3 regions of the Nonomuraea sp. NPDC050786 genome follow, and region 3 is predicted to be linked to each of the others. Evidence: riboswitches for the same ligand, from Rfam matches in the RefSeq annotation. Region 3 holds a riboswitch; each other region holds the start of a gene.
What was found. A riboswitch is a leader RNA that binds a small molecule or an ion and turns the genes downstream of it on or off. The one in region 3 is predicted to bind cyclic di-AMP.
Positions count from the first base shown of each region.

Region 1: linked by a shared signal. The riboswitch ahead of AB0H84_RS06240 (C40 family peptidase) and the one ahead of AB0H84_RS17705 (CHAP domain-containing protein) in region 3 are both predicted to bind cyclic di-AMP.
Region 2: linked by a shared signal. The riboswitch ahead of AB0H84_RS13190 (C40 family peptidase) and the one ahead of AB0H84_RS17705 (CHAP domain-containing protein) in region 3 are both predicted to bind cyclic di-AMP.

Region 1 is NZ_JBFAHJ010000002.1:399,404-406,451, forward strand. It holds gene AB0H84_RS06230 (M48 family metallopeptidase) at 1-117, opposite strand, end outside; gene AB0H84_RS06235 (hypothetical protein) at 180-968, opposite strand; gene AB0H84_RS06240 (C40 family peptidase) at 1,083-1,598, opposite strand; cyclic di-AMP (ydaO/yuaA leader) riboswitch at 1,672-1,835, opposite strand; gene AB0H84_RS06245 (NlpC/P60 family protein) at 2,159-3,133, opposite strand; gene AB0H84_RS06250 (NYN domain-containing protein) at 3,236-4,558, opposite strand; gene AB0H84_RS06255 (phosphotransferase family protein) at 4,693-5,754, shown strand; gene AB0H84_RS06260 (response regulator transcription factor) at 5,755-6,402, opposite strand; gene AB0H84_RS06265 (histidine kinase) at 6,399-7,048, opposite strand, start outside.
Region 2 is NZ_JBFAHJ010000005.1:248,042-255,089, reverse strand. It holds gene AB0H84_RS13205 (O-methyltransferase) at 1-388, shown strand, start outside; gene AB0H84_RS13200 (branched-chain amino acid aminotransferase) at 435-1,532, opposite strand; gene AB0H84_RS13195 (3-isopropylmalate dehydrogenase) at 1,747-2,793, opposite strand; cyclic di-AMP (ydaO/yuaA leader) riboswitch at 2,892-3,035, shown strand; gene AB0H84_RS13190 (C40 family peptidase) at 3,066-3,632, shown strand; gene AB0H84_RS13185 (ROK family transcriptional regulator) at 3,674-4,840, opposite strand; gene AB0H84_RS13180 (sugar ABC transporter substrate-binding protein) at 4,939-6,021, shown strand; gene AB0H84_RS13175 (ATP-binding cassette domain-containing protein) at 6,022-6,741, shown strand; gene AB0H84_RS13170 (sugar ABC transporter permease) at 6,738-7,048, shown strand, end outside.
Region 3 is NZ_JBFAHJ010000008.1:128,045-135,092, forward strand. It holds gene AB0H84_RS17695 (aldo/keto reductase) at 1-582, shown strand, start outside; gene AB0H84_RS17700 (Gfo/Idh/MocA family oxidoreductase) at 602-1,555, shown strand; cyclic di-AMP (ydaO/yuaA leader) riboswitch at 1,672-1,808, shown strand; gene AB0H84_RS17705 (CHAP domain-containing protein) at 1,821-2,501, shown strand; gene AB0H84_RS17710 (YoaK family protein) at 2,853-3,548, shown strand; gene AB0H84_RS17715 (alpha/beta hydrolase) at 3,555-4,367, opposite strand; gene AB0H84_RS17720 (LysR family transcriptional regulator) at 4,426-5,289, shown strand; gene AB0H84_RS17725 (TIGR01777 family oxidoreductase) at 5,323-6,273, opposite strand; gene AB0H84_RS17730 (YciI family protein) at 6,526-6,966, shown strand.

The sequences.
Region 1 (7,048 bases), on a different contig from region 3:
GGGCGTGCTGAAGGCGGCCACGGCCAGGATGATCAGGGCGAGCACCACGGCCGCCACCGCCGCCTGCCGCCTCAGCCGTTGCCCGCCGGCGGCCTCACGCGCTCCGTCCCCGTTCACGGAGATACCTTCCCCATGCCCCTGCCCCCCTTGAGCGTGAACGTCCACGCCGCTCCTCTCCCTCACGCGAGCTGGTCCCGCACGTAGTCGCGCCACCGTGCGGTCAGCGTGGCCGCGGACAGCCCGAGCGCGGCGAGCGCCCGATCGACGCCGGCTGCCCGGGCATCACGGTAGAGCCTCACCAGCGTCCCCTCACCGAACCGGTCCGCGAGGAAGCGACACGCCAGCCAGGCCTCCTGGTACGCCCGCGCGAGCCGTACGGGGTCCCGACCGTCGGCCGCGAAAGCGGCAGGTCCGGGCAATTCCCCTGGGAGCCGCCCGGAACGCACCTCGGCGGCGAGCTCGGCGGCGGCGGTCCGCACGGGGAGCCCGGAGTCGCGGTACCCCACGTAGTCGGCGAACCCCTCGTAGAGCCAGACGGGCAGGTGGTCGGTGCCCGCGGCGACGTGGGTGAGCTCGTGAGCGAGTACGACGTCCTTGCCGGTGGGGTTGAGCTTGGCGAAGAGCTCGGGGACGACGATCACCCGGCCGCCGTCGGCCAGCGCGGCCAGCCCGTCGACCTGTCCCACCCCGGCCAGCCGGGCGGCCTCCGCGGCGGAGCGGGGGACGACGATCAGCGGTCGTACCGGCCGGCCGAGCACGACCGAGACCCGCCGCCCTGCCGCGTCGGCCCGGCGCGCGAGCTCGTGGAGCTCGCCCTCCGGGGCGTGGTGGCCGACGACGACGGAGCGCGCTCCGTGGATCACGACCGCACCGTCACGCCACAGCCCGCGGGCCTGCGGCGGCAGGATCGGCGCATCGAGGGTGGGGGCGGCGGCGGGGGCGAGAGCGAGGAGCGCGATGGAGACCATCGCCAACCTTCGACTCACCCACCCGGACACGACGCCCGATCGTAGTCGGCCCACGGAGACTTCAGCGCAAAAGAGCGAGCCCCCGCCCGAAACGCGTTCGGGCGGGGGGCTCGGTCACATGCCGGGACGGACGGCGCCGACGAAGGACGCCTTGCGCCATCTGCTCAGCTTGTCGATGCGTACCCGTTCGCCTGTCCGCGGCGAGTGGACCATCTTGCCCTTGCCGACGTACATGCCCACGTGGCCGAGCCCGCTGAAGAACATCAGGTCGCCCGGCTTGAGGTGCCGCCAGGAGACCTTGTTCTTGATGCGGACGAACTGGCTGCTCGCCACGCGCGGGATCCGCACGCCGGCCTTCTTCCAGGCGTACTGGACGAGGCCGGAGCAGTCGAACGAGCCAGGACCCGTGCCTCCGTACCGGTACGGGTCACCGATCTGGTGCTTGGCCACCGCGACGGCCTTGCGGGCCTTGGACTTCTGCCGGGCGGCCTTGGCCGCTCTGAGCGCCGCGGCCCTGGCCGACTTCGAGGTGCGGGCGGCCGTGGCCGCCGTGGCCGCCGAAGCGGCCGTGTTCGTCGCCGCCTGAGCCGTCGGGGCATGGAGGACCACACCTCCGGCCGTCACGGTCATCGTGAGCGCTGCGCCACTCAGGGCAAGGCGGGACAGACGGGGGTTATGCGGGGACGTAGACAGGATTTCTCCTTGGGACTTCCACGAACGCCTACCGGGTTAGCTGACGGGTTCGGGCCTGGAAGTAGCCCTACGGCGCGACTGGCGCCGATTCACCCCTGATCCCTGGGGACTACTGGGATCGCTGGGTCCCCGGCTCCGTGCCTCCTGGCTGCACGGACTCGGCAGGTCACCGCCCGATCAAGGTGAAACGGGGATAGGGGCGGCAACCGGCGGATCTTCAGGGCGCGGAGGACATGGCTTGTTCAACGCGACGACGCCAGAAGCTATGCGGAACCGTCAAGAAACAGCAAAGCGAGACATGCGCTGTAAAGATCAGATAAAGGGGGCTGTCAGATGACAAGCCGCTGCTGGAACGCCAGGTTCCGTTATCGGAATGTGACACTGCTCACATTTGGCTTCAGGGTGGCTTGTCAGGTGGCAAATGTCGCGTTTGTCACATTTCTTCTGGAACGTTCCAAGAACGGACAGGCCCCGTAGCGGGACCGGAGAAAAGGCGGTTACGGGCGGATGGCTCCCACGAGGCCGCTGCCGTAAGAGGAGAGCTTGACGACCTTGACCACGTCGCCGGTCTGGGGCGCGTGGACGATCTGCCCGTTGCCGGCATAAATGCTGACGTGGCCCAGTCCGTTGCTGAAGATGAGGTCCCCGGGCCGGAGTTCACTCAGGGAGACCTTGCGGCCGGCCCCCCACGCCCACTGCTGCCACGTCGTACGCGGCAGCGACACGCCACCGGCGCGCCACGCCGCCTGGGTCAGGCCCGAGCAGTCCCAGCCGTTCGGTCCGGTGCCGCCGAACACGTACGGCTTGCCGACCTGCGCGTAGGCGAAGCGCAGGACGGCGGCGGCGTTGCCCGAGGCAGGACCCGTGTACTTGATGCCGACGCTGTGCGGATTGCCGGGATTGTAGGCATTCAGCTTGTCCAGCAGCTTCTTCTGCTGGCTGATCAGCTTCATGACCTCCTTGCGCTCCTTCTCGACGCCGTCCCGTTCCCTGTCCGCCGCCTCCAGCGCCTGCTCCGCCTTGTCCCGCTCCGTCTTCAGCCCGCGGTTCTCGCGGTCGAACGCGGCCAGCTTCGCCGCCTCCTCCTTCGAGATCTGCCCGGCCAGCGTCAGCCCCGTCAGCAGCGCCGAGGGGTCGTCCGTGCTGACCAGGCCGGGCAGGGAGGTCGGGTAGGCACCGAGCTTGTAGCCGTTGACGGCCATGTTGATCACCTGGGCGCGCAGGTCCGCGACGGTCGCCAGCTTGCGCTCGTAGCTGTCGTTCAGCTTGGTGTAAGCGCTCTTGGCTTCCTTGAAGCGCTCCGTGGCGGTGTTGTAGCGGTCGACGACCTTGTCCGCCTTGTCGTTGAGCTTCTCGAGCTTGGCCTTGGCCTGCCGGAGCGTCGGCTTGGGATCAGCGAGGGCCGGACCTATCGGGGACAGGATCAGCCCGAACGCGAGACCCGCGGCCACCGGCACCCTGCCAAACCTCACTGTGTCGCCTCCCAGGGATGATGTCTGGGGCGAAATAGTACAGAAGTGGCGGGTGAGGTCTCACCCAAAGAGGTAAATCGTGATGGACGGCCAGGCCGTAATCTAGCCCCGGCCCAGCCTGCGCAGCAGCAGGCCAGACGGAACGGGTCTGGCTCCCATCCGCCTGACGGACTCGGCCACCTCGCGGTCCGACGACACCACGGCGATGGCCCGGCCGGGCGGCTCGGCGCGGACGAGCTGGCGGATCAGGTCGTCGGCGATCTCCCCGGGGTCGCTGAACAGCACCCGCACCCCCCGCGGCGCCACCACCTGCACGGGGGCGTTGAGCTCGGCCCCGTCGAACACCACGGTCACCTCGACCCTGGTCTGCGCCACCAGCCCGCCGAGCCCGGTCATCAGCCGGTTGCGCTGGTCGGCCAGGGTGAGCGTGCCGTAGCCGGTCTTGGTCACGTTGTAGCCGTCGATGATCAGGTGGACCTGCGGCAGGGCCAGGAGCTGGTCGAGGAGCTGCGGGTCGTCGTCGGCGAGGGCGCGGGCCGGGACGCCGCGCACGCCGGGCCGCTCGCCGGTGACGGCGGCGACCGAGTCGGCGGGCCGGCTGATCGTCGTGGGCAGGGCCAGCTCCCTGCGCAGCCCGGCGGAGGCGTCCTGCAGCGCGTCGAGCAGCACCCTGATGCGGGCGTCCTCGATGCTCCTGCCCTCACGGGCGGCCCGGCGCGAGGCTTCGAGCTGCTTCTCCACGTCGGCCAGGCGCTCGCGCAGCCGCCGCAGCTCGGACTCGCCCGAGACGGAGGCGGCCGAGGCGGCCGACCTGGCCTCCTCTGCCGCGTGCTCCATCTCCTCGGCATGGCGGACCGCGGCCTTGGCCCGCTCGCGGGCTTCGTGGAGCTTGCGCCGCAGGTCGGAGTTCTCCGCGCGGGCCGCCTTGAGCTGCTCGCGCAGCCGGTCGGACTCCTCCTTGGCGGCGCTCTTCTGCGCGGCCAGTTGCTCGCGCAGCCGGGTGACCGCCTCCTCGCGCTCCGACCCCTCGGCCGCCGCCGCCGACTGCTCCAGGTCGGCGCGGGCGGCCTCGATCATCTCGGCCCAGCCGGGCGGCCGCGTGAGGTACGCGGCCGCGGCCACGAGCACCGGGTCGGCGGCGGGCGGCACGTTCCCCTCGGCCAGCGAGGCGACCAGCTCCGGCCAGCCGGCGGCCACCGACTCGGCCACCAGCTCGCGGAACTTCTTGTCGTTCTCGAGCTGCGCCGCGATGGGCGCGCTGCCGAGCTTGGCACGTTTACGGGGGTCGAACTTGGCGATGCCGCGGAGCGGCGGAGGTATGGAGACAGCGGGCATCGTCCCGAGCACCTGAGAAGCCAGATCGACGACATTGAGCCGCACCTGCTCGGGAAGCGGGCGAGACAGGCCTTCACCCGCTGAACTCATCCCACTTGTCCCTTCGTGACATGCCCTTTCAGACAAGGGTACGGCTGCCGCGTACCTGACCGTAACGGTCACCCCTGTATGGACGAGCGCTTGGTTGGTGATGTACGACTGAGCCGGAGCCTGGGAGGCCGACCGTGACAGATGAGATCCGCACGTCCACCCGCGACCTGGAGGAGCTGGGCGAACGCCTGGCCGTCTGGCTGAGCGGCAGGCTCGGCGTGAGAACCTCGGTGTCCGGAGTGTCCAGGCCGTCCGAGAACGGCATGTCCAGCGAGACCCTCTTCTTCACCGCCGCCTGGGGCGAAGGGGTGACGCGCTGTGTAGCCAGGCTCGCACCTGCGGTGGAGGCCGTTCCGGTGTTCCCCTCGTACGACCTGCGGACGCAGTTCGGGATCATGCGCCTGGCCAGGGAAAAAGCTGGGATTCCAGCGCCCAGGGCTCTCTGGTACGAACCCGACCCCCGGCATCTCGGTACGCCGTTCCTCGTCATGGAGCGCGAGGACGGCGACGTGCCGCCGGACGTGATGCCGTACACGTTCGGGAGCTGGCTGCTGGACGCGGCGCCGACGGACCGGCGCAGGCTCCAGGACGCCGCCGTGGCGGTCCTGGCGGCGCTGCACCAGGCCCGGTTCACGGCCGGGGAGCTGGCGCCGTTCGGGCAGCCCGGGCTGCGCGCGCACGTGGAGGCGCAGCGCGCCTACTACGAGTGGGCGCACGGCGAGCGGCGGATCCCGCTGCTGGAGCGGGCCTTCCGGTGGCTGGAGCCGCACTGGCCGGACGAGCCGGGTCCGGACGTGCTGTGCTGGGGCGACGCCCGGATCGGGAACATGGTGTTCAGGGACTTCACCCCCGTCGCGGTGCTCGACTGGGAGATGGCCGCCGTGGGCCCGCGCGAGCTGGATCTGTCCTGGATGATCTTCCTGCACCGCTTCTTCCAGGACCTCACCGTCGCCGCGGGCTTCCCCGGCATGCCCGACTTCATGCGCCGCGACGACGTCTGCCGGAAATATCGCGAATTAACGGGATACGAGCCTCGCGACATGGACTTCTACGAGACGTATGCCGCCCTCCGGCACGGCATCGTCATGGCCAGGGTGTGGCAGCGCCGGATCCACTTCGGCGAGCAGCCCGCCCCGGCTGACCCCGACGACCTGGTGCTGCACCGGGCCACGATCGAGGAGCTGCTGGCGGGGTGACTACGTACCGGCGTCGTAGACCAGCAGCGCGACCTGGACCCGGTTGTTGAGGTCGAGCTTGGCGAGGATGCGTGAGACGTGCGCCTTGACCGTGGGCACGCTCATGTACAGCTCACGCGCGATCTCGGCGTTCGACCTGCCCCGTCCCACGGCCAGCGCCACCTCCCGCTCCCGCTCGCTGAGGCGGGCGAGCAGCTTCCTGGCCCGTTCGGTACGCTCTCCCGCCCCGCCGTCCGACACATGCGTGATGAGCTGGCGCGTCACCGCCGGTGCGAGGATCGGCTCCCCCGCGGCCACCTTCCTGATGGCCTGCACCAGCTCGCCGGGCGCGATGTCCTTCAGCAGGAACCCCGCCGCCCCCGCCCGCAGCGCCCGCAGCACCTGCGCGTCCGCGTGGAAGGTGGTCAGCACCACCACCTCGGGCGGCGAGGACGTGCGGCGCAGCGCCTCGGTGGCGGTCAGCCCGTCGACGCCGGGCATGCGGATGTCCATCAGCACCACGTCGGGCCGGTGCTCGGCAACCAGCGGCGGCACCTCGGACCCGTCGCCGGCCTCGGCCACGATCTCGATGTCGTCCACGCCGCCCAGGATCATCGACAGCCCCGCCCGCACCATCGCGTCGTCGTCGACGATCAGCAGCCTGATCATGCGTCCTCCCGATCCGTCTCCACCGGCCACGGCAGCCACGCGCGTACCGCGAACTCGCCGTCCGGGGTCGCGCCGTGCTCCAGCCGTCCGCCGGCCAGCCCGGCCCGTTCCTTCAGCCCGATGAGCCCGGCCCCGGCGCCCGGAAGGCTCCGTCCGACGAGCCCCGCCCCGGCGCCCGGAAGGCCCCGCCCGACGAGCCCGGCTCCGGCGCCGGGGAGGTGCAGCCCGTGGCGCGCCTCCAGAGGGTTGCGCACCTCCGCCGACAGCCCCTCGCCCGGCGCTCCGAAGACCGACACCGCCACGGGCGCCCCGCCGGCGTGCTTGCGCGCGTTGGTCAGCGCCTCCTGGACGATGCGGTAGACGTTGCGGCCCAGCCCTTCCGGCGCGCCGCCGTCGGCCCGCAGGTCGAGCCGCACGTCCATGCCCGCGTGGCGGCACTCCTCGACCAGCGCGGGCAGGTCGGCGAGCGTGGGCTGCGGCCGGTCGGGCACCGGGTCCTCGCCGTCCGGGTGCGCGTGGCGCAGCACGCCGATCACCTCGCGCAGGTCCTGTAACGCCAGGTGGGCGTTGGTCCTGATGGCGCCGGCGGCCCTGGCGATCTCCTCGGCGGGCGCGTCCGGCCGGAACTCCAGGGCGCCCGCGTGCA
Region 2 (7,048 bases), on a different contig from region 3:
GCTGCACTGCTTCGACGTGAGCGAGGAGTGGACGTCCGTCGCCCGCCGCTACTGGGAGCGGGCGGGGGTGGCCGACCGGGTGACGCTCACGCTCGGGCCCGCGCTGGAGACGCTCGCCGCCTTCGACCAGACCATCGACCTGGCCTTCATCGACGCCGACAAGGGCAACTACCCCGGCTACTACGAGCTGGTCATGGAGCGCCTGCGGCCCGGCGGGCTGATCCTGGCGGACAACACGCTGCGCCGGGGGCACGTGGCGGACCCGGCGCACGAGGAGGCGACGACCGTGGAGATCAGGCAGTTCAACGACCTGGTGATCGAGGACCCGCGGGTGACCGTGCTCATGCTGCCCGTCGCGGACGGCATGACGATGATCAGGAAGAACTAGCCGGGAACGTGCTGGCCGGGCCCCGCAGGGACCCGGCCACCTCACGCTAGGCGATCTTGTGGATCCAGTTGTGGGGGTCGGGGCGGGCGCCGTACTGGATGCCCACGAGGTCCTCACGCACGCGCATCGTCACGGGACCGGGCGTGCCGTCCCCGACCGTCCAGGAGCGGTCCGCGCCCCTCACCGAGCCCACCGGCGTCACCACGGCCGCCGTCCCGCACGCGAACACCTCGGTGAGCTCCCCGGACGCGCACCCGGCCTGCCACTCCTCGACCGAGATCAGGCGCTCCTCGGTCTCCAGGCCCAGGTCGCCGGCGAGCTCCAGGATCGAGTCCCTGGTGATGCCGGGCAGCAGGGTGCCGGTCAGCGCGGGGGTGACGAGCTTGTCGCCGAAGACGAAGAAGAGGTTCATCCCGCCCATCTCCTCGACGTACTTGTGCTCGTGGGCGTCCAGCCACACCACCTGGTCGCAGCCGTTCTCCACCGCCTGCCGCTGCGCCACGAACGCCGCCGCGTAGTTCCCGCCGCACTTGGCGAAGCCCGTGCCGCCGGGGGCGGCACGCGTGTACTCGGTGGACAGCCACACCGAGACGGGCTTGATGCCGCCCGTGAAGTACGAGGCCGCCGGGGAGGCGATCACCATGTACTTGTACATCTTCGACGGGTAGTTGACGCCCAGCCCCGCCTGGGTGGCGATCATGAAGGGGCGCAGGTAGAGGCTGTGACCCTCGGTCGTCGGCACCCACTCCTTGTCGGTCTCGACGAGGAGCTCGAGCGACTCGACGAACGTCTCCTCGGGCAGCTCCGGCATGGCCATCCGGAGGGCCGACTGGTTGAAGCGGGCGGCGTTGGCGTACGGGCGGAACGTCACGATCGAGCCGTTGGTCTGGCGATACGCCTTGAGCCCCTCGAACAGCTCCTGCGCGTAGTGGAAGACCGAGGTGGCCGGGTCGAGCGAGAGCGGGCCGTACGGCATGAGCCTGGCGTCGTGCCAGCCCTGCCCCTCGGTGTAGTCGATCGAGATCATGTGATCGGTGAAGATCTGCCCGAAACCGGGGTTCGCCAGTACCTGCTCTCGCTCGGCAGCGGTGCGAGCGTGGTCGGATAGCTGCACATCGAAGCTGAGCTTCTGAGCGATGGTCATGACGGAGGTCCTTCTCTCTGCGAAATCTGCCCAAACCTACAGGAAGCTGCGGATAGGCGACGGTGGTCGGCGCTGCCCGCGGGCAGCCCCGTACTTCTTATTGTCTCGCTATATGGGATGGCAAGCGGCCAATGGGGTGGTTAGGCCGTTTGGACGCCAAAAAGCGCCCGGCGGTCCTCTGCGGACCACCAGGCGCTCGTGGGGCTAGGCGGTCCTAGCCGGATACTCGCGCGGTGATGTCGTCACCGATCTCGTGCGTGGTGCGGCCGGCCCAGCCGGTCAGCCGCTCGAGGATGTCCTCGGCCACCGCCTGCTCGACCTTGGCCGCCTCGGCGTGCAGGCCGAGGTGGTCGAGGAGCATGGCGACGGACAGGATGGTCGCGGTCGGGTCGGCCTTGCCCTGGCCGGCGATGTCGGGCGCGCTGCCGTGCACCGGCTCGAACATGCTGGGCGCGGTCCGCTCGGGGTTGATGTTGCCGCTGGCGGCCAGGCCGATGCCGCCGGCGATGGCCGCGCCGAGGTCGGTGATGATGTCACCGAACAGGTTGTCGGTGACGATCACGTCGAACCGCTCGGGCTGGCTCACGAAGAACATCGAGGCCGCGTCGATGTGGCAGTAGTCGGTCGTGACCTCGGGGAACTCCTCCGCCACGCGGTTGACCGTGCGCTGCCACAGGTCGCCGGCGTAGGTGAGCACGTTGGTCTTGTGGACGAGCGTCAGCTTCTTGCGGGGGCGCGACTTGGCCTTCTCGAACGCATACCGCACGACGCGCTCGACGCCGTAGGCGGTGTTGAGCGACTCCTGCGTGGCGATCTCATGCGGCGTGCCGCGCCGCATGGCGCCGCCGGTGCCCGCGTAGAGGCCCTCGGTGCCCTCACGGACGACGATCATGTCGATGTCCTCGGCGGGCGTGTCGGCCAGCGGGGTCTCCACGCCGGGGAAGAGCTTGACCGGGCGCAGGTTGACGTAGTGGTCGAACGCGAAGCGCAGCTTGAGCAGCAGGTCGCGCTCGAGGATGCCCGGCGGGACGCTGGGGTCGCCCACGGCGCCGAGCAGGATCGCGTCGTAGCCGCGCAGCTCCTCCAGCACCGCGTCGGGCAGGGTCTCGCCGGTGCGGTGGTAGCGGGCTGCTCCGAGGTCGTAGTGCGTGGGCTCGATCTTCGTGCCCACGGCCTCCAGGACCTTGAGGCCCTCGGCCACGACCTCGGTGCCGATGCCGTCACCGGGGATGACTGCCAGACGGATGTTACGCGACTCCATGGGCCGTACCTTACCGCGTCGTCTCGACTGACGAACACTCCATCTCATTTCTCGGACGTCCGTTTTGTGCGTATTGCGGTTCTTTGACCGTTTCGTTAGAGTCCGTCGGGCCTAATCCACGCAGCGGTTGCGTGGAGCCGGGGACCCACCTCCCCCCTGGGGCGAATCGGCATGCACCGCCGTAGGGCTACTTCCAGGCCCGAGCCCGTCAGCTAACCCGGCCGGCCGCATGGAAGGACAGACCCCTGTCTCGCATTGCCATTGCCCTGGCGGTGGGCGCCGCCGGACTCCTCCTGGCCACCCCTGCCCAGGCTTCCCCCAAGGAAGACCCCACCACCCTGACCGACCCCACCACACTGACCGGTGCCGAGATCAAACGCATCCGGGAACAGCAGGCGCCGAAACCCGCCTGGAAGATCGCCCTCGACTTCGCCATGAGCAAGCGCGGCACACCGTACGTGTGGGGCGGCGCCAGCCCGAGAGGGTACGACTGCTCCGGGCTCATGCTCAGGGCGTACGAGCATGGGGGGATCGAGCTCCCCCGCACCGCCGCCGAACAGTACGGCGCGTTCTCCAAGAAGATCGCCTGGAAGGACCTCAAACCCGGCGACCTCGTCTTCTTCCACGGCCTCGGGCACGTCGGGATGATCTCCCGGCCCGGCTACATGGTCCACTCGCCGCACACGGGTGACGTGGTCAAGGAAGAGCGCCTGACCGACTGGCGCAGGGACTCCTTCGTGGGCGCCGTCCGCCCCGACCCCAAGGGCGTACGCCTCTGGGCCAGGCTCAAGGAGCAGCGCCGCGCACCGGCGCCCGCCACGTTCAAGGCGACCCTGTAGAAAACGCACGGCAAGGTCCGCCCGCCTTCCCCGAGCCGTGCTCAGGGAAGGCGAGCGTCGAAGATGAGGTCCCAGGCGCGGGTCCTGGCGTGGGCGACCGCCCCCAGCAGGACGCCGCTGTCGCCCAGCGTGCTGGCCACCACCATCGGCCGCAGCGGGCCCAGCTCGGCGATCCGGGCCTCGATGGCCGCGCCCAGCAGGTCGAGGTTGCGGCCCACGCCGCCGCTGAGCACGATCACCTCGGGGTCCAGCACCGCCGCGACCGCCACCAGCAGCCCCCCGATGCGGCGGCCCTCGGCCTCCACCACCGAGCGGGCCACGGCGTCGCCGGAGGCCGCCGCGGCGAAGACCTCCTTGGCCGTGTCCAGGGTCAGGCCGGCGGCGCGGGCCGCGCGGACGACGCCGGGGGCCGCGGTCACCGCCTCCGTGGCGCCGTGGGCCAGGGCGTCGTCGGGCGGAGGCGCGGGCTCCTCGGCGGCGGGCACGTAGGAGACCTCGCCGGCCGCCCCGCGGGCGCCGACGTACAGCTCGCCGTTGATCACGATGCCCATGCCGACGCCGGTCCCGATGGACACGAGCGCGAAGTTGCCCTTCCCGCGCCCCTCCCCGTGCACGTGCTCGCCGACGGCGGCCAGGTTGATGTCGTTCTCGATGACGAGGTCCACCTCCAGCGCGGCGCGCAGGCGTTCGGCCAGGTCGGGGCCGGGCAGGTTGGGGGCGAACTCCAGGCGGCCGAGAGCGGGGTCGTACACGCCGGGCGACCCGACGACGGCGCACGCGATGGACGGCCAGTCGAGCTCGGCCTCCCGAGCGGCGGCCCGGCACAGCTCCCCGACCAGGAGGGCCAGCTCGGCGGAGGTACGGGCGGTGTTGCGTCCGTCGGTCCGGCCGGCGAACGTGCCGCGAAGGTCGGCGACGGCGACCCTGATCCAGTCGCGGCCGATGTCGATGCCGGCGACGTGGGTGGCAGCGGCGTTCACGTCGTACAGGGACGTGACGGGCCCGGGACGGCCGGAGAGCTCCCCGACGAGATGGACGAGCCCGTCCTCCTCCAGCCCGGCCAGGGCCGCGGAGACCGTGGGCTTCGACAGGCCGGTGATCTTCGCGAGGTCGGTACGGGAGGCGGGGCCGTGCTCCTGGAGGTGGTCGAGCAGGCGGCGCTCGTTCAGCACCCGAAGCAGGCGCGGATTGCCCAGGTCACCCCGCATCGTCCAACCTCCTCGAAAGAAATCTAGCCAACGAGGCTGATAGTAAATTACCTTTCTTACCAAGCACAGGGGCGGCACATTCGGAAGGACGAAGTGCGATGCACCGAGCATGGCGATCAATCCCTGTCGCGGCGGTCTTACTGGCCGCCGCCTGCGGGAACACCACAGGCACCACGACCACGACCACGCAGAGCCAGGGCGGCAGGACGATCGCGCTGTTCCTGCCCGAGTCCAAGACCACCCGGTACGAGGCGTTCGACCGCCCCCTCTTCGAGGCGAAGGTCAAGTCGCTCTGCCCCGACTGCAAGATCCTCTACAGCAACGCCGAGCAGGACGCGCCCAAGCAGCAGCAGCAGGTCGAGGCCGCGCTCACCCAGCAGGCCGACGTGCTGGTCCTCGACGCCGTGGACGCCAACGCGGTGGCCCCGCTGGTGAACCAGGCCAAGCAGAAGAAGGTCCCGGTCATCGCCTACGACCGGCTCATCTCGGGCATCGACTACGCGTACTACGTCTCGTTCAACAACGTACGGGTCGGCGAGATGCAGGGCCAGGCGCTGCTCGACGCCATGAACGCCAGGGGGACGACGGCGAAGGGCGAGATCGTGATGATCCACGGCTCGCCGACCGACCCCAGCTCGGCCGATTACAAGAAGGGCGCCAAGAGCGTGCTGGACGGGAAGGTGAAGGTCGGCAGGGAGTTCGACACGCCGGACTGGAGCCCCGACAAGGCGCAGCAGCAGATGGAGCAGGCGATCACCGCGCTCGGCAAGGAGAACATCACGGGCGTGCTCTCCGCGAACGACGGCATGGCGGGCGGCGCGATCGCGGCCATGAAGCGCGCGGGCTACAAGCAGCTCCCGCCGATCACCGGCCAGGACGCCGAGCTGGCCGCCGTGCAGCGCATCCTCACAGGCGAGCAGTACATGACCATATATCTCGACATCAGGGCCGAGGCGGAGAAGTCCGCCGAGCTGGCCGTCGCCCTCGCCAAGGGCGAGCAGCCTCCCGCCCCCGCCAAGGTCAACAACGGCGCCGCCGACATCCCCGCCTTCCTCCTCGACCCCATCCCCATCACCGCCGACAAGATCAAGGACACGATCGTGAAGGACGGTTTCTACACCCCCGCCCAGATCTGCACGGCCGAGGTCAAGGCCGCCTGCGCGAAGCAGGGCATCCAGTAGATGCTCTCGGCGACAGGCATCTCCAAGAGGTACGGGGCGGTCCAGGCGCTCGACGGGGCCCGCCTGGACCTGAGCCCCGGCGAGGTCGTGGCCCTCATGGGCGACAACGGCGCCGGCAAGTCCACCCTGGTCAAGACCATCTCGGGGGTCGTGACCCCGGACGAGGGCACGATCACCGTGGACGGCTCGCCGGTCAGGATCGCCAACCCGCACGACGCGCAGGCACTCGGTGTCTCGACCGTCTACCAGGACCTCGCGCTCTGCGAGAACCTCGACGTGGTGGCCAACCTGTTCCTGGGCACCGAGCGCCGCCGCTGGTCGCTGCTGCGTCACCTCGCCATGGAACGCGCGACCCGCGAGCTCCTCGCCCAGCTCGACGTGCGCATCAGGGACATCAGGGTGCCGGTCGCGATGCTGTCAGGCGGTCAGCGCCAGTCGGTGGCCATCGCCAGGGCGCTGATCGGCGAGCCCCGGCTGGTCATACTCGACGAGCCCACGGCCGCGCTGGGCGTGGAGCAGACGGCGCAGGTGCTGGCGCTGATCGGGCGGCTGCGCGAGCGCGGGCTCGCGGTGCTGGTCATCTCGCACAACCTGGCCGACGTGCGCGCGGTGAGCGACCGCGTGGTGGTGCTGCGGCTCGGCCGCAACGCCGGTGAGTTCCGTACGGCCACCGCCTCCCAGGAGGAGATCGTGGCCGCGATCACGGGGGCGGGAGAATGACCGACACGCTGGTACGCAGGCCGTACACGCCGAAGGTCGCGGTCGAGCGGCTCCGCCAGGGGGACGTCGGCGCGTGGCCGGTGGTCGCCGGGCTGGTGGCGATCGCGATCGTGTTCAGCACGCTCAACGACCGCTTCCTCTCCCCCGAGAACCTCACCAACCTCGTCCTCCAGATGGCCGCCACCGGCACGATCGCGCTCGGCATCATCATGGTGCTGCTGCTCGGCGAGATCGACCTGTCGGCGGGCTCGGTCAGCGGCCTGTGCGCCACGATCATGACGATCGTCCACGTCAAGCAGGGCTGGAA
Region 3 (7,048 bases):
GGCCGTGTCGAGGCGGCCTTCGAGGAGTCCCTGACCCGGCTCGGCCTCGACCACATCGACCTCTTCCTCATCCACTGGCCGCTGCCGAAGCAGGACAGGTACGTGCAGGCGTGGACGGCGATGGAGAAGATCTACCGTGACGGGCGGGCCAAGGCCATCGGCACCTCCAACTTCACGGTGGAGCACCTGACCCGGCTGATGAACGAGACCGGCATCGTGCCGTCGATCAACCAGATCGAGCTCCACCCGTACCTGCAGCAGCACGAGATGCGCGCCTTCCACGAGGCCAACGGCATCCTCACCGAGGCGTGGAGCCCGATCGGCCAGGGGCGGGGGCTGCTCGACGACCCGGCGCTGGCCGTGCTCTCCGGCAAGTACGGCAGGACTCCCGCCCAGATCGTGCTCCGCTGGCACCTGCAGCTCGGCAACGTCGTCATCCCGAAGTCGGTGTCCCCCTCGCGGATGGCCGAGAACATCAACGTGTTCGACTTCGTCCTCGACCCGGAGGACATGGCCGCCATCGGCGCGCTGAACAGGGGCGAGCGCTTCGGCCCCGACCCGGACACGTTCAACATGAGGTGATTGGTCTACGATCTTCCGCGTGCGGGATTTTGCGTGGGGCATTGCGGCGACAGGCGGTATCGCGCGGACCGTGGGAGCGGCCATCGTGGCCGAGCCGGGAATGCGGGTGGCCGCCGTCGGGTCCAGGGACTTAGGCCGGGCGCAGGAGCTCGCCGCCACCTTGGGCGCGGAGTCGGCGTACGGCTCCTATGAGCAGCTGTGCGCCGATCCGGCCGTGGACGCCGTCTACGTCGCGACGCCGCACGCCCAGCACCTGCAGGTGGCCGAGGCCGCCATCGCCGCGGGCAAGGCCGTTCTGTGCGAGAAGCCGCTGGCCGCCACCGTGGACGACGCGGAGAAGATGGTACGGCTGGCGCGCGAGGCAGGCGTGTTCCTGATGGAAGCGATGTGGATGCGGTTCAACCCGCTCATCCAGAAGATCGCGGCCGACGAGCGCTTCGGCGACATCCGCTCCGTGCACGCCACCTTCGGCTTCGCCAAGCCCTACAATCCGGAGCACCGGCTCTGGGCGCCGGAGCTGGGCGGCGGGGCCCTGCTCGACCTGGGGATCTACCCGTTCGGCCTGGCTCAGCTGCTCCTCGGCATGCCCTCCGACCTGCGAATCACCGGCTCCCTGGCGCCCAACGGGGTGGACGCGGAGGCGGCCGGGGTGCTGCTCTACCCCGACGGCAGGCGGGCTCTGGTGGAAACTTCCTTGCTCGGGAATTACCCGAACCAGGCCAGTGTTGTAGGGACTCGGATGCGCGCGGACATCCAGGCCCCGTTCTGGGCGCCGCAGCGGATTTTACTTTCCGGGCCCGCCATGGAGCCGGAGGAGCATGTGCTCGATCCGGCGGACAACGGCTACGCCGGGGAGCTCCGCGAAGTCCGCGCCGCGACGGCCGAAGGCAGGACCGAGAGCTCGGTCATGCCGCTTGACGAGTCCCTTGCCATGATGGGGCTCCTGGCCGCTGCCCGCAGGCAGCTCGCCTAGCGGGAGGGTTACGGATTTGTAACCTCTTGCCTTATGTATTACGTTTAAGGCATTCTTGTGACATTCGTCCGGTTTGTCCGGCGATGTCCGACCATCGCACAACACATCACAGGACCGTCCTGTGACCGCTGAATCCGCCTGCGTGCGGAACCGGGGACCCACGTCCTTGGGGTGAATCGGCACTTCGGTGCCGTAGGGCAGCTTCCACGCCCGAACCCGTCAGCTAACCCGGTAAGCGGCATGGAAGCAAGGAGCAACCCCCTCGATGGCCAAATTCCGCATCACCGGTGCCACGAAGACCAACATCGCCCGAGCCGTGCTCGGCGCCACCGTCCTCGCCTCCGGGTTCGGCGCCCACATGGGCACCGCCGCCGCCCAGGAGAAGCTGCCGGTCACCGCGGCCGCCGCGAACACGCACGACGACGACCGTGCCAAGCGGGAAACCAAGATCACCGTTACCGCCGCCCAGGTCCTGGCGCTCGCCAAGTCCCAGGTCGGCATCTCCGAGAACGCCTACGGCGGCGGCACGCCGTACCAGAAGTGGTACGCCGCCTCGCAGCGGGCCGCCGAGACCATCGCCCGTGACGGCGGCACCCGCGCCGAATACATCAACGCGCCGTGGTGCGCGATGTTCGTCTCCTGGGTCGGCGAGCAGATCGGCGCCCGCCCGCAGGTCGGCTGGGACGCTTACACCGTCGCCTACGCCAAGTGGTTCCAGGCCAACCACCGCTTCGGCACCGAGCCCAAGCCCGGCGCCGTCGTCTTCTTCGCCTGGAACGGCAGCAAGGACCTCGACGCCATCAACCACGTCGGGTTCGTCGAGAAGGACAACGGCGACGGCACCATCTCGACCGTCGAGGGCAACACCGGCAACGGCAAGGTCGAGGAGCGCATCCGCCCGACCTCCCAGGTCGTCGGCTACGGCTACCCGCAGTACGCCGGCTGACCCTTCCCGCCACCGCGACGAGCGCGCGTCCCCTCGGGGGTGCGCGCTCGTCGCGTTTGTGCAGGCAACGCTGGGCGGGGCTCTTTCGAGTGCTCGGGCTCCTTCGAGTGCTCGGGCCGGAGCCCGGACGTACAGGCCGATCACCCGGCAGCGCGCCGCTCCACCCCAGTGCGGGCCGGGCAGCGCAGGCCGGGCGGGGCGGGTGGCGGCGGCCGGCTCGGGTGAGGGGCCCGTCACCTGGGAAGACCCCTCAGGGGAGCAGGCTCCGGAGAAGAGCCACGCGCGAAGCCTCGCCCGCCAAGGAGCCGCCATGGGACCCAGCCCACCCGGAGCCGTGCTCGCGGAGCGTCCGTGAGAGGCGGACTCCAGTGGGTCGCCGACGGGCTGTTCCCCCGCGGCGCGAACCCGCACGGCGTCCTGCCCGCCCTGCTGATCCTCCTGGCCGTCGTCACCGGCCTCGTGGACGCCATCAGCTTCCTCGGCCTGGGCCGCGTCTTCGTGGCCAACATGACCGGCAACATCGTCTTCCTCGGCTTCGCCCTGGCCGGAGATCGCGAGATGTCGGCATGGGCCTCCCTCCTGGCCCTCGCGGCCTTCGGAGCGGGCGCGTGGACCGTCGGGCAGGCGAGCAGGTGGGTGGCGAACGCCCGGCGCGCGTTCGCCACCGCTACCGCCGCACACGCCCTGCTCGTCGCCACCGCTTTCGCCGTGGACCTGATCTCAGGTCACCATCACACCGGCCCCAGGGCGGCGCTCATCGGACTGCTCGCGTACGGCATGGGCCTGCAGAACGCCTCCGTACGCGGGCTGGCCGTCCCCGACCTGGTCACCAACGTCCTCACCAGCACCCTCACCGGCCTGGCCGCCGACACCCCCGGCCGGGCGGCCCTGCGCCGGTCCGCGTCCGTCGTGGCGATGTTCCTCGGCGCCCTCATCGGGGCCACCCTGTACCTGCACGTCGGCCCCGCACTGCCGCTCGCCGTCGCCCTGGCCCTCCTGGTGGTCGTCGCCGTCGCCGCCCACGAACGCACCCGCCGTGCGAGCTGAGCCCCGTCACGAAAGAAAGAAATCCGCCAGAGCCCGGGCGACCCCGGCCGGGTCGTTCTCCATCGGGATGTGCCCGGCCCCGGGAACGCGGACGAGCGTGCTGTTCGGCATCTCCGCGACGAAACGCTCGGCGTACCGGACCTTTTGGAATGGGTCATCCTCCCCCCACACCAGCAGCTTCGGCGTCTCGTCCGCCTGCAGCGCGGGCACGAGCTCCAGCGTGAAGCGGCTGTCGGCCGCACCCGCCAGAGCCATCCAGGACCGGCCCACCCGCAGGTCATTCCATGGATCCAGGTAGTCCGCCAGCTCCGCCTCGGAGGCCGGCCGCCCCAGCGCGGTCGTGACGGCCTTGCGGCGCGCGGCCAGCAACTCCTCCACGGTCGTCGCCGCCACCACCGCGGGATCCCGGTAATGCGCCACCCCGGACACCGGCCAGGAGTCGTACGTGACCGAATTGACCAGTGCCAGCCGCGCCACCTCCGACTCCACCAGCAGGTGCTGCGCGACCGCGCCCCCGATGTCATGCCCCGCCACCAGCAGCGGCGCCTCCACCCCCAGCGCGGCCGCGAACCGGCCCACCCAGGCCGCCAGCGCGGGCACCGCCGCCGTCTCCCCCGTGAGCTCCCCTTCCGAACGCCCCAGCCCCGGCAGATCGACCGCCACAGGCCGCAACCCCGCCGCCGCCAGCTCGTCGATCACCGGCTGCCAGACCCGGCTCCAGTACGTGCCGTGCAGCAGCAACACCACCGGGCCCCGCTCGCCCGCCGTCAGATAACTGGCCATCCGGCCGTCGACCTCGACCGTCATTCGCTTCGACATGCCATAACCATGGTGTTCTGGAACCCCCATGGTCAAATACCAACTAAGGTATGCCAGTATGACATTGGTGCAGCTCCGGGTGCTGGTCGCGGTCGCCGAGCACGGCGGCTTCACCGCCGCCGCCGACCACACCGGCATGTCCCAGCCCGCCGTCAGCCGCGCCATCGCCACCCTGGAGCGCGAGCTCGGCGCCGCCCTGTTCGTACGCCACCGCGACGGCATCGCCCTGACCGAGGCCGGCCAGGCAGCGCTCGCCCGAGCCCGCGAGGCCCTGCGCCACTTCGACCTCATCCGCCCCGACGTGGCCGCCGCCACCGGCCAGATCACCGGCGAACTCCGCCTGGCCAGCCTCCCCAGCGCCACCGGCACGCTCATCGCCAAGCTCCTCCGCGCCTTCTCCGACCGCTACCCGCAGGTACGGGTCCGCCTCTTCGAGGGCGTGGACGACGACATCCGCGAATGGCTGCATCGCGGCGCCGCCGAGGTCGGCGTGGTCACACTCCCCGCCCCCGGCCTGCACACCGTCCCCCTCAGCACTCACGACATGGTCGCCGTGCTGCCCGCCGGCCACCCCTTGACCACCCGCCCGGCCATCACCCTCGCCGACCTGGCCGGCCGGCCGTTCATCCTGACCACCGCCGGCTGCCGCCCGCTGATCATGGGCGCGGCCATGACCGCCCAGGTCCGGCTCGACGTCGCCTTCGAGGCCGGCGGCCCCGCCGCCATCCTCGAGATGGTGGCCGCTGGGCTGGGCGTCAGCATCGTCCCCACCCTGGGCCTGCCCGCCGACCTGGGCGCCGTCGTCACCCGGCCCCTCGAGCCGGCGATGACCCGCTCCCTGGCTCTGGCCGTCCCTTCGCTGACCGATTGCGCCCCGACGGCTCGGGCCTTCCTTGACCAGCTGACTGCCTTTACATTGTAGATTTCATCTTGGGGCCATCCCGATCAAGGAGGATCAGAGTCCGGGCCCGCCGCGCAGGCGTCGTACAAGGTCGTCGGCGGCCTCCGGCCACTGCGGACAGTCGAACGCGAAACCCGCTTCGAGCAGGCGGCCGGGGACGACGCGGCGGCTTTTCAGCAGGAGTTCGGTGTCCGTGCGCAGCGCGAACGCCCCCAGCTCGGCCATCCACTTCGTCGCGGGCAGGCCCACGGGAACACCACACGCGGCGCGGAGCACACGCATGAACGTGCGCTGCGGTAGAGGAGACGGAGCGGCGAGGTTCACCGGCCCGGCGAGGTCCTCCCGCTCGACCAGGAACTCGACGGCGCGGACGAAGTCGCGGTCGTGGATCCAGGACACGTACTGCGCGCCGCCGGCGACCGGGCCGCCGAGTCCGAGGCGCACGAGCCGCAGCAAGACGTCGAAGACCCCGCCACGGTCGGGGCTCATCACCATGGCAGTGCGCATGCTGACCTTGCGCGTGTGCGGGGTTTCGGCTTGCTCCTGCGCCCGCTCCCACGCCTTCGCGATCTCAACGCTGTAGGCCCAGTAGCCCGGCACACCCGGCTCGGTGCCGCCGAGCACGCCGGTCGCCTCGTCGTTGGGAGCGTCGAAGCGGTGGGCGTAGACGGTGGCGGTGCTCATCTGCAGCCAGACCCGGGGAGGCCGTGCGGCGGCCGCGACCGCCTCACCCACCACCCGGGCGGAATGCACCCGCGAATCCATCATGGCCCGCAGATTGTCCGGCGTGTAGCGACAGTTGACGCTGCGTCCGGCCAGGTTGATCACGACGTCGCTGTCGTCGATCTCCTTCGCCCAGGGGCCGAGCGTCTCGGCATCCCAGTGGACGTCGCGATCGCGCACCGGCCGTCTGGTCAGGATCACAACGTCATGGCCGGCGGCGGTCAGCGCGCGACGGAGGATGGTGCCTACCTGCCCGGTTCCCCCGGGTATCACGATCTTCATCCGGCTCCCCCCAAGGCGAGTGGGACAAGCCTAGCGCGGCTGGCTGAACGCGTTCAAAAGTGGGTCCATGCCGCCCCGTCCCCACGGGCGGTGAGTCCCCGCTGAGGACGGAGCGACGGTCAGCCCTGGGAACTGGCGGTCCGGCATCGCGGCCCGGCACTTCGCCGAATAATTCTCCGGTACGCGTCGATCCCGCCCGTCGCTGTTCGACGCGTTCCATGAGACCGATACGGACCCCAGGGAGCGACACCGATGAAGTTCATGATCGTGGGCAAGGCGAACGCGGAGACCGAGGCCGGGGCGCTGCCGAGCCCGGAGCTCGTGGAGAACATGCACGCCTACAACGAGTCGCTGGCCAAGGCGGGGGTGCTGCTGGCGGCCGAGGGGCTGTACCCGAGCTCGCAGGGCGCGCAGATCGCCTACAGCGGCGGGAAGTCGACGGTGATCGACGGGCCGTTCGCCGAGGCCAAGGAGCTCATCGCCGGCTTCTGGCTGATCCAGGTGAAGTCGCGGGAGGAGGCGATCGAGTGGGCGCTGCGGTTGCCCGTGCCGCCGGGGCATGAGGGGATCGGGCTGGACGTGTGGCGGGTGTTCGACGCTTCGGACGTACCGGACGATTCGCTGCCTGCGGAGGAGCGCGCACGTGAGGAGGCGCTGCGCGAGCGCCTCTGCGTCGACCAGCCCGACGCCTGACCCGCGCCTCGCCCGCGCCTCACCTGCGCCCGCGCCTCACACGCGCCCGACCCGCGCCTCACACGCGTCCCGACTCACGCCC